Regions from separate parts of the Pseudoalteromonas sp. 10-33 genome, predicted to be linked through region 1. Evidence: predicted binding sites of a transcription regulator. Region 1 holds the regulator's gene; the other holds the start of a gene.

Region 1 (7,850 bases):
CAACAAGCATGGCTTGAAAAGCGCAATATAAAGCTTAACTTGTATGGCGTTGCAAACTCGCGTCAGCTACATCTTGATAGTGAAGGCATCGCGTTTAGTGATTGGCAACAAAAATTAGCTGCTTCAGAGCAGGCGTTTGACTTAAAACTCGTTGAGCAATTTGTTAAGCAAAACCACTTAGTTAATCCTGTGCTGGTTGATTGCACATCGTCTGATGCACTGGCGGCGCAATATGTTGACTTTTTAAATGCCGGTTTTCATGTTGTCGCAGCCAACAAAAAAGCAACAACTAGCTCGTACACTTACTATCAAGATTTAATAGCAGCAACGCAAAAAAACAATCGCAAATTTTTATATGAAACCAATGTAGGTGCGGGGCTCCCAGTCATCGACAATTTACAGTCGTTATTTGGCGCGGGTGATGAACTACTTGAATTTAGCGGTATTTTATCTGGTTCGTTATCTTACATGTTTGGTGCACTTCAAGATGGTTTGTCATTGTCAGAGGCAACCATCAAAGCAAAAGAAAGTGGTTTTACAGAGCCAGACCCTCGAGACGATTTATCAGGAACGGATGTTGCGCGTAAACTTCTCATTATTGCGCGAGAAGCAGGTATGAAACTAGAGCTAAGCGATATTGAAGTTGAGTCGGTATTACCACAAGGATTTGCCGAAGGAGACAGTATTGATGAGTTTATGGCAAAACTGCCAAGCTTAGATGCTGACTTTAATACCCGTATAGAGCAGGCAGCAAGTGAAGGAAAAGTATTGCGATATGTGGGTACAATTAAAGAAGGGCACTGTAAAGTAGGTATTGAAGCGGTAGATTCATCACATGCGCTAAATGTTATTCGTGATGGTGAAAATGCACTGGCTATTTTAAGCCAATACTACCAACCACGCCCATTTGTTATTCGTGGTTACGGTGCGGGTTCTGAAGTAACTGCTGCAGGTGTATTTGCAGATGTTTTAAAAACCTTATCGCGCTAGGAGTAAAAAATGATTGAAGTATATGCACCTGCGTCTATTGGTAATTTTGCAGTTGGATTTGATGCATTGGGTGCCGCGCTTTCACCAATTGATGGCAGTTTATTGGGTGACGTAGCGGTTGTAAGTGCAGCGACTAATGATGAGTTTGTCTGTTCTGGCGAGTATGCTCATAAATTACCGAGTGATGCGAAAGAGAACTTAGCATATCAGTGCTTAGTGCATTTCAGAGCGCACGTTGCTCCAGATATGCCTTCAGTAAAGCTTGAACTTAAAAAAAACCTGCCAATTGGCTCAGGGTTAGGATCAAGTGCTTGTTCGGTTGTTGCTACATTTGCAGCGCTTGATAAATTTGCAGAAACACAGTTGAACCAAGTTGAGTTAATTGAGTTGATGGCAGATTTTGAAGCCGTTGTAAGTGGCGGGCGTCATTACGACAACATCACACCATGTTATTTAGGCGGCTTGCAGCTAACTGGCGATTTAATTCCTAATAAATCGATAGAACTTCCGGTAGATGAAAATTGGTATTATGTTGCGGCGTTTCCAGGCTTTTCGCTTAATACGGCAAAAGCGCGCTCTGTATTACCTAAAGAGCTTAGTATGCATGCAAGCATTGAGTTTGCGCAGCGTTTATCTGCCTTTAGTAGCTTGTTACTAACAGCACGTTTTGACGATGCATTAAGCATTATGAAAGATGAAATAGCAGAGCCATATCGAGCGCCACTTATTACCGGCTTTAGTGAGGCCAAAGCAAGTTTACCCGCACTGGGTGCTGAAATAGTGAGTATTTCAGGTGCAGGCCCTACGTTATTTACTGTATGTAAAACACTGGAAGCGGCTGAGCAATGCGCCAAATGGCTAAAAGATAATTATATAAATGAGCAAGGCTTTTGCCACATTTGTAAGTTAGATAACGACGGCACGCGTCAATTAAATGTTATATAGGAAAAGAAGTCATGCAATTACATAATTTAAAAGATCACTCACAAAAAGTGTCGTTTGTTGAAGCAGTAAAAACAGGACTCGGGCGTAACCAAGGTGTATTTTTTCCTGAATCTTTAGCGCCATTGACTGATATTGATGCACTGCTTGATATGGATTTTGTTACTCGAAGCGGCAAAATATTATCGCATTTAATTGGTGATGAGTTGCCAAGTGACACCGTTGCCGCCATGGTTAAAAATGCGTTCAACTTTCCAGTTAAGTTAGTCGAGGTAGAGGAAAATACCTATTGTTTGGAGCTGTTTCATGGCCCTACGCTTGCCTTTAAAGATTTTGGTGGGCGCTTTATGGCTGAATGTTTAGCGCAGTTTAACGAAGGCGAGAAGGTTACAATTTTAACCGCAACATCAGGTGATACCGGTGCGGCAGTAGCGCATGCATTTTATAATAAGCCAAATATCGATGTGGTTATTCTTTACCCTAAAGGCAAAATTTCGCTGGCTCAACAAAAGCTATTCACTACTTTAGGCGGTAATATTCATTGTTACGCAGTTGATGGTAGTTTCGATGATTGCCAAGAGCTTGTTAAAAAATCGTTTTTAGATGACGAGGTAAAATCAACACTTGGCCTTAATTCTGCTAACTCAATCAACATGAGTCGATTAGTAGCGCAAGTGTGTTATTACTTTGAAGCAATTGCGCAACTGCCAAAAGAAAAGCGTGCAACAGCACATATTTCTGTACCAAGTGGTAACTTTGGTAATGTATGCGCCGCAATGATTGGTGCTGTAATAGGGTTACCAGTAGGAAAGCTAAGTGCAACTACTAACCAGAATGATACAGTTCCACGTTTTATGCTAGACAAAAACTGGGCACCAAATACAACGCTTGAATCGCTTTCAAATGCGATGGACGTAAGTAAGCCTAACAACTGGCCACGAGTGCAAACTATGTTGGATAACAACTGGTTCAGTTACGACAACTTTTATTCAATTAGTGTTGACGAACAAAACACTCAAACAGTGATGAAAAATATTCATCAAACAGGGTATGTTGCAGAGCCACATACTGCAATTGCATACCAAGGTTTAGTTAATAACCGAGCACCAGGTGTTGCGGGTATCTTTTTAGCAACTGCACATCCGGCTAAATTTAAAGAAAGCGTGGAAGATATATTAAATATCGAGCTTAATATGCCAAAACCACTAAGTGACGCATTGGCTAAACCCTGCCTAGCAAGCGATATAAACGCCGATTATGACGCGTTACGCACAGAAATACTGGCTAAGTTAGGTTAAATAAAAAGCAAAAGTTAAAGCGGCTTAGGCCGCTTTTTTTGTCTGTTTTAAACCGTGAAACAGCGTTGTCAATTAACTAATTAAATGTAATAAATGAAAAACATTTAAAATAGTTATGTAAGTTATTTAAAAATATCATCTTAAAAGGACTGTGAAATAGTTTCAATCCCTGATTAAATATCCTCAACTTAAGAACGTAGGCAAAGCGCGGTTTTAAGCGTACAATATAGCCTCTAAAAAATACCATACACGTTGCCCAGGAGCCCCCAATGTTAGAACGTAGCATGAATATTTCGGACTTTGATCCAGAGTTATTTGACGCGATGAGTAAAGAAACATCACGTCAAGAAGAGCACATTGAGTTAATTGCATCTGAAAACTACTGTAGCCCACGCGTACTTGAAGCACAGGGTTCTCAACTTACTAACAAATATGCGGAAGGTTATCCTGGCAAGCGTTACTACGGTGGCTGTGAGCATGTAGACGTGGTCGAGCAATTAGCGATTGACCGTGCAAACGAATTATTTGGTACTGATTACGCAAACGTTCAGCCGCATGCTGGCTCGCAAGCAAACGCAGCTGTTTTTCAAGCATTATTAAGCCCGCTAGACACTGTTTTAGGCATGAGCCTAGCGCATGGTGGCCATCTAACTCATGGCTCACACGTAAACTTTTCAGGTAAAACGTACAATGCAATCCAGTACGGCCTAAACGAAGAAACGGGTGAAATTGATTACGCACAGGTTGAAGCGCTAGCACTAGAGCACAAACCAAAAATGATTATTGCAGGTTTTTCTGCTTATTCAGGCATTGTTGATTGGGCTAAGTTCCGTGAAATTGCAGACAAAGTAGATGCTTATTTATTTGTTGATATGGCGCATGTTGCAGGTTTAATTGCGGCGGGTGTTTACCCAAGCCCTGTACCATTTGCACATGTTGTTACTACAACAACGCATAAAACATTAGCGGGCCCTCGTGGTGGTTTAATTATTTCTGCATGTGGCGACGAAGCAATCTACAAAAAGCTTAACAGTGCAGTATTCCCTGGTGGCCAAGGTGGTCCTTTATGTCACGTTATCGCTGCAAAAGCAGTGGCATTTAAAGAAGCTCTTCAACCAGAATTTAAAGAATACCAAACACAAGTTGTTAAAAATGCGCAAGCAATGGTTAGCGTGCTACAAGAGCGCGGCTATAAAGTTGTTTCTGGTAAAACAGACAATCACCTATTTTTACTTGATTTAATCGATAAAGACATCACAGGTAAAGATGCTGACGCAGCGCTTGGCAATGCTAATATTACGGTTAACAAAAACTCAGTACCTAATGATCCGCGTTCTCCTTTTGTAACCTCTGGCTTGCGTATTGGTTCTCCTGCGATCACACGTCGTGGTTTTAAAGAGGCAGAATCTAAAGAGCTTGCTGGTTGGATCTGTGATGTACTAGACAATATTGCTGATGAATCTGTACAAGCACAAGTAAAAGAAAAAGTGAAAGCTATTTGTGCAAAACTACCTGTTTACGCTTAACAAAGTAAAACGGTAATTTAGATCACATAAGTAAACATGTTATTATAAAAGCCGCTTTTTAGCGGCTTTTTTGTTTTTAAAACGGATACCTTGATTTATGCATTGCCCATTTTGTACAGCAAAAGACACCAAAGTTATAGATTCGCGCCTTGTTGGCGGTGGTCATCAAGTTCGCCGTCGCCGAGAATGTAACGATTGCCACGAACGTTTTACGACGTTTGAAGGGGCTGAGCTGGTTATGCCCCGTGTTGTTAAACAAGACGGAAGCCGAGAACCCTTTAATGAAGATAAGTTACTTAATGGCTTAAATCGTGCACTTGAAAAGCGCCCTGTTAGCACAGAGCAAGTTGATGAAGTGGTCAATATAATTAAATCACAACTACGTGCAACGGGTGAGCGAGAAATTTCGAGCCATTTGGTGGGAGAATGTATTATGGAGGCGCTGAAAAAACTTGATAAAGTAGCTTATGTAAGGTTTGCGTCTGTGTATCGCTCGTTCGAAGATATACGCGAATTTGGCGAAGAAATTGCCCGTTTAGGTGAATAATTATGAGTAGCCAAGTCGCATTTACCGAGCACGATAAACTCTATATGGCACGTGCTATTGAGCTTGCTAAAAAAGGGCGATTTACCACAACGCCTAACCCTAATGTGGGCTGTGTACTTGTAAAAGATAACCAAATAATTGGTGAAGGGTTTCATCAATTAGCAGGGCAAGGGCATGCCGAGGTAAATGCACTTGCTGTGGCCGGTGAAAAAGCAAAGGGTGCAACCGCCTATGTAACACTTGAACCTTGTAGTCATTATGGGCGCACGCCGCCCTGTGCAGAAGGGCTCAAGGCTGCGGGTATTAAAAAGGTGATTGCTGCCATGGTTGATACCAACCCAGAAGTGGCAGGCAAAGGCCTTAAAATACTGAGCGACGCTGGAATAGAAGTCGCTTATGGACTGCTTGAACAACAGGCTCGCGCATTAAATCTTGGTTTTTTTAAGCGAATGGAGCAAGGGCTTCCTTACGTAACCTGCAAATTAGCAGCCAGTATAGACGGTAAAACAGCGCTAAAAAATGGAAAAAGTAAGTGGATCACAGGTTCTGCTGCACGAAAAGATGTGCAGCTATACCGCGCTCAAAGCTGTGCCATTTTAACGGGGGCCGATACGGTTCTTGTTGATGATGCAAAACTCAATGTTCGGTCAAGCGAATTACCGTATTCATTACCGACCAACTTACCGCTTCGCCAGCCAGTGCGTGTTATTATAGACTCGCAAAATAGGTTAACACCGGATCTTGCGCTATTTAAAATAGCGCACCCAGTAATAATTTTTACCACCGAGGTTGATAAATCGACTCTGTGGCCGCATTTTGTTAAGCACATAGCGGTGCGTGAGCAACAGGGTAAGGTTGATTTAACCGATGTATTACAAAAACTCGCTAAGCATCAATTTAATAATATATGGCTTGAGGCTGGGGCAACCCTTGCGGGGAAAATGACCGAGCTTGATTTAATTGACGAGTATGTTTTTTATATCGCACCAAAACTGATGGGCTATGATGCTAAAAGTTTAGTAAACTTCCCTGAATTGACGAGTATGCAAGATACTATCGATTTATCCTTTAATGAGTGTGTGCGTGTTGGTGACGATTTGCGTATCAATGCGTTAAAAAAGCACTCACTAAAATCACTTAACAAAGAAGAGTAGCGCTATGTTTACTGGGATAATAGAAGCCACAGGCAAAATTGCTTTATTACAAAAAAAACAAGGCGACTTAGCCATTCGCATTCAAAGCGCCGACCTTGATATGAGTGACGTGAAGCTGGGCGATAGTATTGCCACAAATGGTGTGTGTTTAACCGTAGTTGATAAACATATTGATGGCTTTAGTGCTGATTTATCTAACGAAACAATTCATTTAACTGGTTTTGCGCATTATTCAATAGGGCAAACGGTTAACCTTGAAAAAGCCATGCAACCGGTTTCGCGTTTAGGTGGGCATTTAGTGTCTGGTCATGTTGATGGTATTGCAACCATTGCTGCAATTACACCAAATGCGAGAGCGACTGAATATTGGCTTACAACCGATGAAAGTTTAATGAAATACATACCTTACAAAGGGTCGGTATGTATTGATGGTATAAGCCTGACAGTTAACGCTGTAGAGGGTAATAAATTTAAATTAACAATTGTGCCGCACACCAGTGGTCAAACAACGATTGCCGACTTTAAAGTAGGCACCCAAGTTAATTTAGAGGTCGATCAAATTGCACGTTATTTAGAGCGTCTTATTAAAGGTGCTGAGCAGCCAACCGGCGCAGACATATCAATGAGCTTACTCGCAAAAGCGGGCTTTATTAAATAACGAAACTGACAACTTACACGAGCGAATTTATGAATTTACACAGCGCACAAGAAATTATAGACGACATTAAAGCCGGTAAAATGGTCATTTTAATGGATGACGAAGACAGAGAGAATGAAGGTGATTTAATTATTGCTGCCGAGCATATCAGTGCAGAGGCAATTAATTTTATGGCCACTCATGGCCGCGGTTTAATTTGTTTAACGATGACACAAGAGCGTTGTGAACAACTTGATTTGCCTCTAATGGTTAAAAATAACGGTGCTGCGTTTTCAACTAACTTTACAATGTCGATAGAAGCGTCAAAAGGCGTAACTACAGGTATATCTGCAGCAGATAGAGCACGCACAGTACAAGCTGCAATTGCTAAAGGTGCTGTCCCTGGTGATATAGTACAGCCGGGTCATATTTTCCCAATTATGGCGCAGCCAGGTGGGGTGTTAACACGCGCAGGTCATACAGAAGCAGGTTGTGATTTAGCGCGATTAGCGGGCCTTGAAGCGTCTTCTGTTATTGTTGAAATTTTAAATGCAGATGGCACTATGGCGCGTCGCCCTGATTTAGAAATTTTTGCCAAAGAGCACGATATAAAAATAGGCACTATTGCTGATTTAATTGAATACCGTAATTTAAACGAAACCACAATTGAAAAAGTAGCTAAGTGTAAATTACCGACAGAGCATGGTGAGTTTGATTTAGTAACTTATAAAGATACGATCGACGGTCAGTTACATT
Region 2 (7,850 bases), on a different contig from region 1:
TAAATCGAATACTGTACGACGAGTTACTACTTCACGGCGGTGAATAATAAACTCTTCAAGCATTTCTTTTAAATTAAAACACTTAGGCTGATTATTAATAAGCGCAACCATGTTCATGCCAAACACTGTTTGTAATTGTGTTTGCGCATATAGGTTATTTAAAATAACTTCACCTACGTCACCACGTTTAATCTCAATAACGATACGCATACCGTCTTTATCTGATTCATCACGTAATGCGCTGATCCCTTCAATCTTTTTATCTTTAACTAGCTCAGCGATTTTTTCAATCAAACGAGCTTTGTTAACTTGATAAGGGATTTCATGAACAATAATTGTTTCACGACCTGTTTTCTCATCCGTTTCAATATCGGCGCGTGCACGCATGTACACTTTACCACGGCCGGTTTGATACGCTTGTTCAATCCCTTTTTTACCGTTAATGATTGCGGCTGTAGGGAAATCTGGGCCTGGGATGTAATCCATTAATTCAGTAATGGTTAAATCAGGATTAACAATAAGAGCTAAACAGCCATTAATAACTTCAGTTAAGTTATGGGGTGGTATATTTGTTGCCATACCTACCGCAATACCAGAAGAACCATTTACTAGTAAATTAGGTACTTTAGTTGGTAAAACATCAGGAATTTGTTCTGTGCCATCGTAGTTAGGTACGAAATCAACCGTTTCTTTTTCAAGATCGGCTAATAACTCGTGTGACATTTTAGCCATACGTACTTCGGTATAACGCATTGCTGCAGCTGAATCACCATCAACTGAACCGAAGTTACCTTGGCCATCAACAAGCATATAACGAAGTGAGAATGGCTGTGCCATACGAACTATCGTGTCATAAACTGCGCTATCGCCGTGTGGGTGGTATTTACCGATTACGTCACCGACAACACGTGCCGATTTTTTGTAAGGCTTGTTCCAATCATTACTAAGCTCGTTCATTGCAAACAAAACGCGACGGTGAACTGGCTTTAAGCCATCACGTACGTCTGGTAATGCACGTCCTACAATTACACTCATTGCGTAATCTAAATAGGAGTTTTTTAACTCGTCTTCAATATTGACTGGCAGAATTTCATTGGCGAGATCAGTCATTTGATATCACATTCCTTCAGTAGCAGCTCTTAATAACCCGGTATTAGGTTTTAAAGAGTATTGTTATTATTACTAACAGACATGCTATCACAATTAATTTTAATTTACAGGCGCAAAACTTTGCGATTTATCAATTTAGGCCTATATAATGGCCTCAGATTGACGAGGAAGTATTTTATGACCGAACATCAAAATGTAGATCACGCAGAAATAGCAAAGTTTGAAGCCATCGCAGAGCGTTGGTGGGATTTAGAGGGTGAGTTTAAACCCTTACACGAAATTAACCCGTTACGCCTAGATTTTATTGCAAATAAAGCTCAAGGCTTATTTGACAAAGAAACACTCGATGTAGGCTGTGGTGGCGGTATTTTAAGCCAAAGCATGGCACGTATGGGAGCCAAAGTAACAGGCATTGATATGGGGCAAGAGCCTTTAACTGTCGCCAAGTTGCACAGTTTAGAAACAAATGTACCCGTTGAATATATAAAAGTACCTGCTGAACAATTTGCTGATGAGCACCCTGACCGCTTTGATGTCGTTACCTGTATGGAAATGCTCGAACACGTCCCCGACCCTGCTTCGATTATTCATGCGGTTGCTAAACTTGCAAAACCCGGTGCTGACGTTTTTTTTTCTACCCTTAACAAAACTCCTAAGGCCTACTTGTTTGCCATTGTAGGTGCTGAAAAACTATTAAAAATGGTTCCTGATGGAACACACAACCATAATAAGTTTATCAAACCTGCACAACTAATTTCATGGGCCGAAGAAGCGGGCTTAAAAGTACGTGCAAGCTCAGGGCTCACGTATAACCCTTTTTCTAAACAGTACACACTCAATAGTGATGTTAGTGTTAACTATATTCTTCATTTTGAGAAGTTGAGCTAATGAAGAGCGGACAGTTACCTTCAGCACTTTATCAATATGATGCATTTTTGTTTGATTTAGACGGGACGTTACTCGACACAGCTGACGATTTAGGCGCTGCTCTTAATAGTGTACTGCGTGCAAATCAAACTACTGAAGTAACCAGTGAAGTGTATCGTCCAGCAGCGTCTAATGGTGCAGCAGCATTATTAGAAGCTGGCTTTAAAGAGTTATGGCCTTCTCTTGGACAAGCACAATTAATAAAGCAACTGGTCGATAACTATGCACAAAACATTGCAAAGCACACCCACTGTTTTGCCGGTATTGAGCCACTACTCATTGCACTTGATCACAAAAAGATCAAATGGGGGATCATGACAAACAAGCCCGGCTTTTTAACCGAGCCGCTAGTCGCTGCGATCCCCGCTTTAAAAAATGCTTCGGTTGTAATTAGCGGAGACACACTTGAAGAACCTAAACCCTCTCCGATGCCTTTATTTCATTGCGCTAAACTCATGGACGTGATACCAGCTCGCTGTTTATACATAGGTGATGCTGAGCGTGATATTCAGGCAGGTAAAGCAGCAGGTATGCCCACAGCGACTGCTTTGTGGGGTTACATTCCAAGCGAGTCAGAAGCATTGACTTGGAAAGCTGATTTTAACTGGTATAGCCCTATTGACGCATTTAACCATATATAGTGCCCATTATAGATATAAACACTATATGTTGTGATTGTGACACTTTATACACAAAGCTTGATGATAAAAAAAGCAGGCGAGATTTATTTTCAAAATGTGTAAATTTAGTCGATCCTGAGTTGATTTTTAAAAATTTCAACTCAAATGAATGATCAAAGGTTAATGCCTACTAACACAATTACGTTATCCCAACGTTATCCACAAATAGGGGCAATTATGCCCCTTGCAAATCAACTCAGACCACACTATCTTGTGATCTCTAAATTGAACAACACCAGATATTGTGGCCAAATGTTATTCAATTAAATTTACCTGATTTGGTAAAACTTATAATAAATGAGCACTACTTCTCTTTTTGAGACGTACAACATTGGTCAAAAATACATTATCCCCAAGGAATACAGGCAAAGCTATGAACCAACAGTTATCTGTAAGCAAACGTGACGGGCGCAAAGAGCCTCTTGATCTTGATAAGATCCATCGCGTTATAGAATGGGCCGCCGAAGGTTTAAATAACGTTTCGGTTTCTCAGGTTGAATTAAAGTCACATATTCAATTTTACGATGGTATTCGTACTAAAGATATTCACGAAACGATTATCAAAGCGGCTGCCGATCAGATTTCTAAAGAATCACCTGATTACCAATACCTTGCTGCACGTTTAGCTGTATTCCACTTACGTAAAAAAGCATATGGTAAATTTGAGCCTCCTCGTTTATTTGACCATGTAACAAAAATGGTTGGCGATAAGCGCTATGACGCACATTTACTCGCTGACTACACAGAACAAGAATTTGATGAATTAGACGAATACCTAGACCATTCTCGTGATCTAAATTTTAGCTACGCTGCAGTTAAACAATTAGAAGGTAAATACCTAGTTCAAAATCGTGTAACGGGTGAAATATATGAAAGTGCGCAGTTTTTATATATTTTAGTCGCTGCAAGCTTATTTGCAGATTACCCACGAGAAACACGTGTTTCATATATAAAGCGCTTTTATGATGCGGTATCGCTATTTAAAATTTCATTACCTACGCCAATCATGGCGGGTGTACGCACGCCAACTCGCCAGTTTAGTTCATGTGTGCTTATTGAATGTGGCGATAGCCTAGATTCAATCAATGCAACGTCATCGGCGATAGTAAAATACGTTTCTCAACGTGCTGGTATAGGTATTAATGCGGGTCGCATTCGCGCATTAGGAAGCCATATTCGTAACGGCGAAGCGTACCATACTGGCTGTATCCCTTTTTACAAGCACTTTCAAACAGCTGTTAAAAGTTGTTCGCAAGGTGGCGTACGTGGTGGCGCAGCAACCTTATTCTATCCGCTATGGCACTTAGAAGTAGAAAACCTTTTAGTTCTTAAAAATAACCGTGGTGTTGATGACAACCGTGTTCGTCATTTAGATTATGGCGTACAGTTTAACAAACTAATGTATTCTCGCTTAATTAAAGACGATTACATCACGTTATTTAGCCCATCAGATGTACCGGGTCTTTACGATGCGTTTTTTGAAGACCAAGACGAATTTGATGCGTTATACGTTAAATACGAACAAGACGACTCTATTCGTAAAAAGCGTATTAAAGCAATTGAGTTGTTCTCTGTGTTCGCACAAGAGCGTGCAAGTACTGGCCGAATATACTTACAAAACGTTGATCACTGTAATACACACAGTCCGTTTATAGCGAAAGTAGCACCAATTCGTCAATCTAACTTATGTTTAGAAATTGCTTTACCGACAAAACCGCTTAACAACGTTAACGATGAAGAAGGCGAAATTGCATTATGTACACTGTCTGCATTTAACCTTGGTGCGCTTGAGTCATTAGATGAACTTGAAGAACTTGCTGAACTAGCAGTGCGTGCACTCGATAATTTACTCGATTTCCAAGACTACCCGGTACCTGCTGCTAAAAATGCAACGATGGGACGCCGTACGTTAGGAATAGGCGTAATTAACTACGCCTACTACTTAGCCAAAAATGGTAAGCGTTATTCAGACGGCAGTGCAAATGCACTAACACACAAAACATTCGAAGCGATTCAGTACTACCTGATGAAAGCGTCAAACGAACTTGCAAAAGAACGTGGTGCATGTCCTAAGTTTAACGAAACAACGTATTCTCAAGGTATTATGCCAACAGATACGTATAAAACAGACTTAGATAAAATTTGTGATGAGCCGCTGCAGCTTGATTGGGATGCATTGCGCAAAAGCATACAAGAACACGGTATGCGTAATTCTACACTCAGTGCATTAATGCCATCAGAAACGTCATCGCAAATCTCAAATGCGACAAATGGTATTGAGCCGCCACGTGGTCATATTAGTGTTAAAGCAAGTAAAGATGGTATTTTAAAACAAGTTGTACCTGAGTACGAACGTTTAAAAGACAACTACGAGTTACTTTGGGACATTCCTTCTAATGATGGTTACCTTCAGCTTGTAGGTATCATGCAAAAATTTGTAGACCAAACTATTTCTGCAAACACAAATTATGATCCAAATAAATTTGAAGGCGGTAAAGTACCTATGAAAGTCTTATTAAAAGACTTACTTAGCGCCTACAAATTGGGTGTCAAAACTTTGTATTACCATAATACCCGTGATGGCGCATCTGATGCACAAGACGACACTCCAGAAGTGGAAGATGACGATTGTGCAGGCGGCGCGTGTAAAATATAGTCGTTAATTTTATCTTAAGCGGGCATACAGCCCGCTTTGTTCTGATAGTTTTTTGAGTGATAAACATGTCTTATACTACTTTTAGTCGTAATCATAATAACCAAATGCAAGAGCCAATGTTTTTTGGCCAGACCGTTAACGTATCGCGTTACGATCAACAAAAATATCCTATTTTTGAGAAGTTAATAGAAAAGCAATTGTCTTTCTTTTGGCGACCAGAAGAAGTCGATGTGAGTAAAGACCGTTTAGATTTTCAGGCGCTACCAGAGCATGAAAAACACATATTTTTAAGTAATTTAAAATACCAAACATTACTCGATAGTGTACAAGGTCGCTCTCCTAACGTTGCCTTGCTTCCTATTGTGTCTATCCCAGAGCTAGAAACGTGGATAGAAACGTGGGCATTTAGTGAAACAATTCACAGCCGTTCATACACCCACATTATTCGTAACGTAACACAATCACCAGAACTTATTTTTGATGACATAGTTAGTAACGATAAAATTAGAGAACGTGCTGATGCAGTAACAACTTACTACGATGACTTAATTAACTCTGTTTCACTTTACAATCTTTACGGTGAAGGCAAGCACGAAATTAATGGTAACACAGTGGTTGTTAATTTATTCGAACTTAAAAAGAAACTTTACCTCGCGATGATGTCGGTAAACATTCTTGAGGCAATTCGTTTTTATGTCAGCTTTGCGTGTTCGTTTGCATTTGCTGAGCGTGAACTTATGGAAGGTAATGCTAAAATTATCAAGCTAATTGCACGTGATGAGGCACTTCACCTTTCTGGCACACAGCATATTTTAAATATCATGCAAGATGGTAAAGACGACCCAGAAATGGCAATTGTTGCAGCCCAATGTCGCGACGAAGCAATTAAAATGTTTGTACAAGCTGCGGAGCAAGAGAAAGAATGGGCAGAATACCTATTCAAAGATGGCTCTATGATTGGTTTAAACAAGCATATTTTATGTCAGTATGTTGAATACATTACTAATGCACGTATGACTGCTATTGGCTTACCGGCTCAATTTGAAAACAACAGTAACCCTATTCCATGGATTAATTCATGGCTAGTATCTGATAATGTTCAAGTTGCGCCACAAGAAGCTGAAATCAGTTCATACCTTGTAGGTCAAATAGACTCACAAGTTGATGCAGCTGAATTTGGTGACTTTGATTTATAATGGGCAATGAAACGACTGCAAGTGTAACACTTGCAGAAAACAGCCAGCGCATTGAATATAGCCCTGGCTGCCCCTCTCTTTTACACTGCTTAGAATCTCAAAAAATAGATGTTGCTTATCAATGTCGTGAAGGCTACTGCGGTGCTTGCCGAGCAACCTTAGTGTCTGGTAATGTTCAATATAACGAAGAACCACTCGCATTTGTTCGCGACGGTGAAATACTTTTATGCTGTAGTAAACCCAACGGCGATATACGTATTAATCTAAAATAATAAATACCTTTATAGCAGTAACATTCCTTACTGGTCATTATAGTGTTTATTAGTAAAACGATAGTGACCAGTAATTTTATAGTCAAATAGCATTTCGCTTAGTTCTGGCCCGCGCCCTATATTATGTACAATTTGAGGTTTCTCGGTGCTGTTTGAAGCTTCTGTAACAACCATACCTATGTGAGGTAAGTTACCAGGCAGCTTCCAAACAACTATATCACCAACTTTATAATCACGTGAGTTGCTAGAAATGGCCAATTCTGTGCCATTATACTTAAAAAATACTTGAAGGTTTGGTACACGCCGGTGGTCAATATTTTTATCCGGCTTTTTTAAACCCCAAATTCGCTGAGACGGATATCTAGCAAAATTTGCTCGCATATCTTCATGTACTCTTTGTTGTAAATCAACACCCAATTGACGGTAAGCGCGAATAATAACATCGGTACAAACACCAATATTACTTGGTACATCACCACCGGGATATTTTATTGAATGATAACTGCCGTCATACGTAATATTATGTGTGGTCCTTTCAATCAGCGCTGCGGTTATTTGCTGATTGAAAGAGTTAGCAAGCGTAAAGAAGGGTAAAAATGTAAATAAATATAAACCGTGTTTGAACATAACTCCCCTTTTAAAACGCTACCTTCATGGTCATTAATTCTATATGCAAAAATTAAATTGCGCTTTTAATTAGCCTTCTTCTTCAACCAGTGATTCTAACAGGTCATGTATTTCGGCTTTAAGTTCTTTATCTTCAATTTTATTTGCACTAACTTTTGCACTTTGAAGATTTTTTATGGCCTCTTCTTTTTGGCCAAGTTCTAATTGTAATGTCGCCATAGAAAATGCAACCGACGACATATGGTCTTTATTATTAATAGCAATGGATTTTGCTAATGCCTTTTCGTAAGTGGTAATAGCTTCTTCTAACTCTTCTGTAAAATCAGCAAGTGTTTCCCACTGAACAGGGTGATCTTTAGATGTATTTTCGTTTTCTTCACAA

The links. Region 1 encodes NrdR, which represses ribonucleotide reductase genes. Its sites were predicted from a motif close to AAACACNANATNTNGTGTTT; they were not measured.
Region 2: the regulator NrdR is predicted to act here: its motif matches at 2,948-2,967, upstream of nrdA (class 1a ribonucleoside-diphosphate reductase subunit alpha).

The regions. Positions count from the first base shown of each region.
Region 1 covers NZ_LOFI01000008.1:41,181-49,030, forward strand. Annotated here, with positions in the region: gene thrA (bifunctional aspartate kinase/homoserine dehydrogenase I) at 1-990, shown strand, start outside; gene thrB (homoserine kinase) at 1,000-1,935, shown strand; gene thrC (threonine synthase) at 1,947-3,230, shown strand; gene glyA (serine hydroxymethyltransferase) at 3,500-4,756, shown strand; gene nrdR (transcriptional regulator NrdR) at 4,854-5,303, shown strand; gene ribD (bifunctional diaminohydroxyphosphoribosylaminopyrimidine deaminase/5-amino-6-(5-phosphoribosylamino)uracil reductase RibD) at 5,306-6,457, shown strand; gene ATS76_RS07015 (riboflavin synthase) at 6,462-7,115, shown strand; gene ribBA (bifunctional 3,4-dihydroxy-2-butanone-4-phosphate synthase/GTP cyclohydrolase II) at 7,145-7,850, shown strand, end outside.
Region 2 covers NZ_LOFI01000012.1:328,435-336,284, reverse strand. Annotated here, with positions in the region: gene gyrA (DNA topoisomerase (ATP-hydrolyzing) subunit A) at 1-1,110, opposite strand, end outside; gene ubiG (bifunctional 2-polyprenyl-6-hydroxyphenol methylase/3-demethylubiquinol 3-O-methyltransferase UbiG) at 1,288-1,998, shown strand; gene ATS76_RS09330 (HAD family hydrolase) at 1,998-2,678, shown strand; gene nrdA (class 1a ribonucleoside-diphosphate reductase subunit alpha) at 3,091-5,373, shown strand; gene nrdB (class Ia ribonucleoside-diphosphate reductase subunit beta) at 5,439-6,569, shown strand; gene yfaE (class I ribonucleotide reductase maintenance protein YfaE) at 6,569-6,841, shown strand; gene ATS76_RS09310 (DUF1287 domain-containing protein) at 6,869-7,468, opposite strand; gene ATS76_RS09305 (tetratricopeptide repeat protein) at 7,538-7,850, opposite strand, start outside.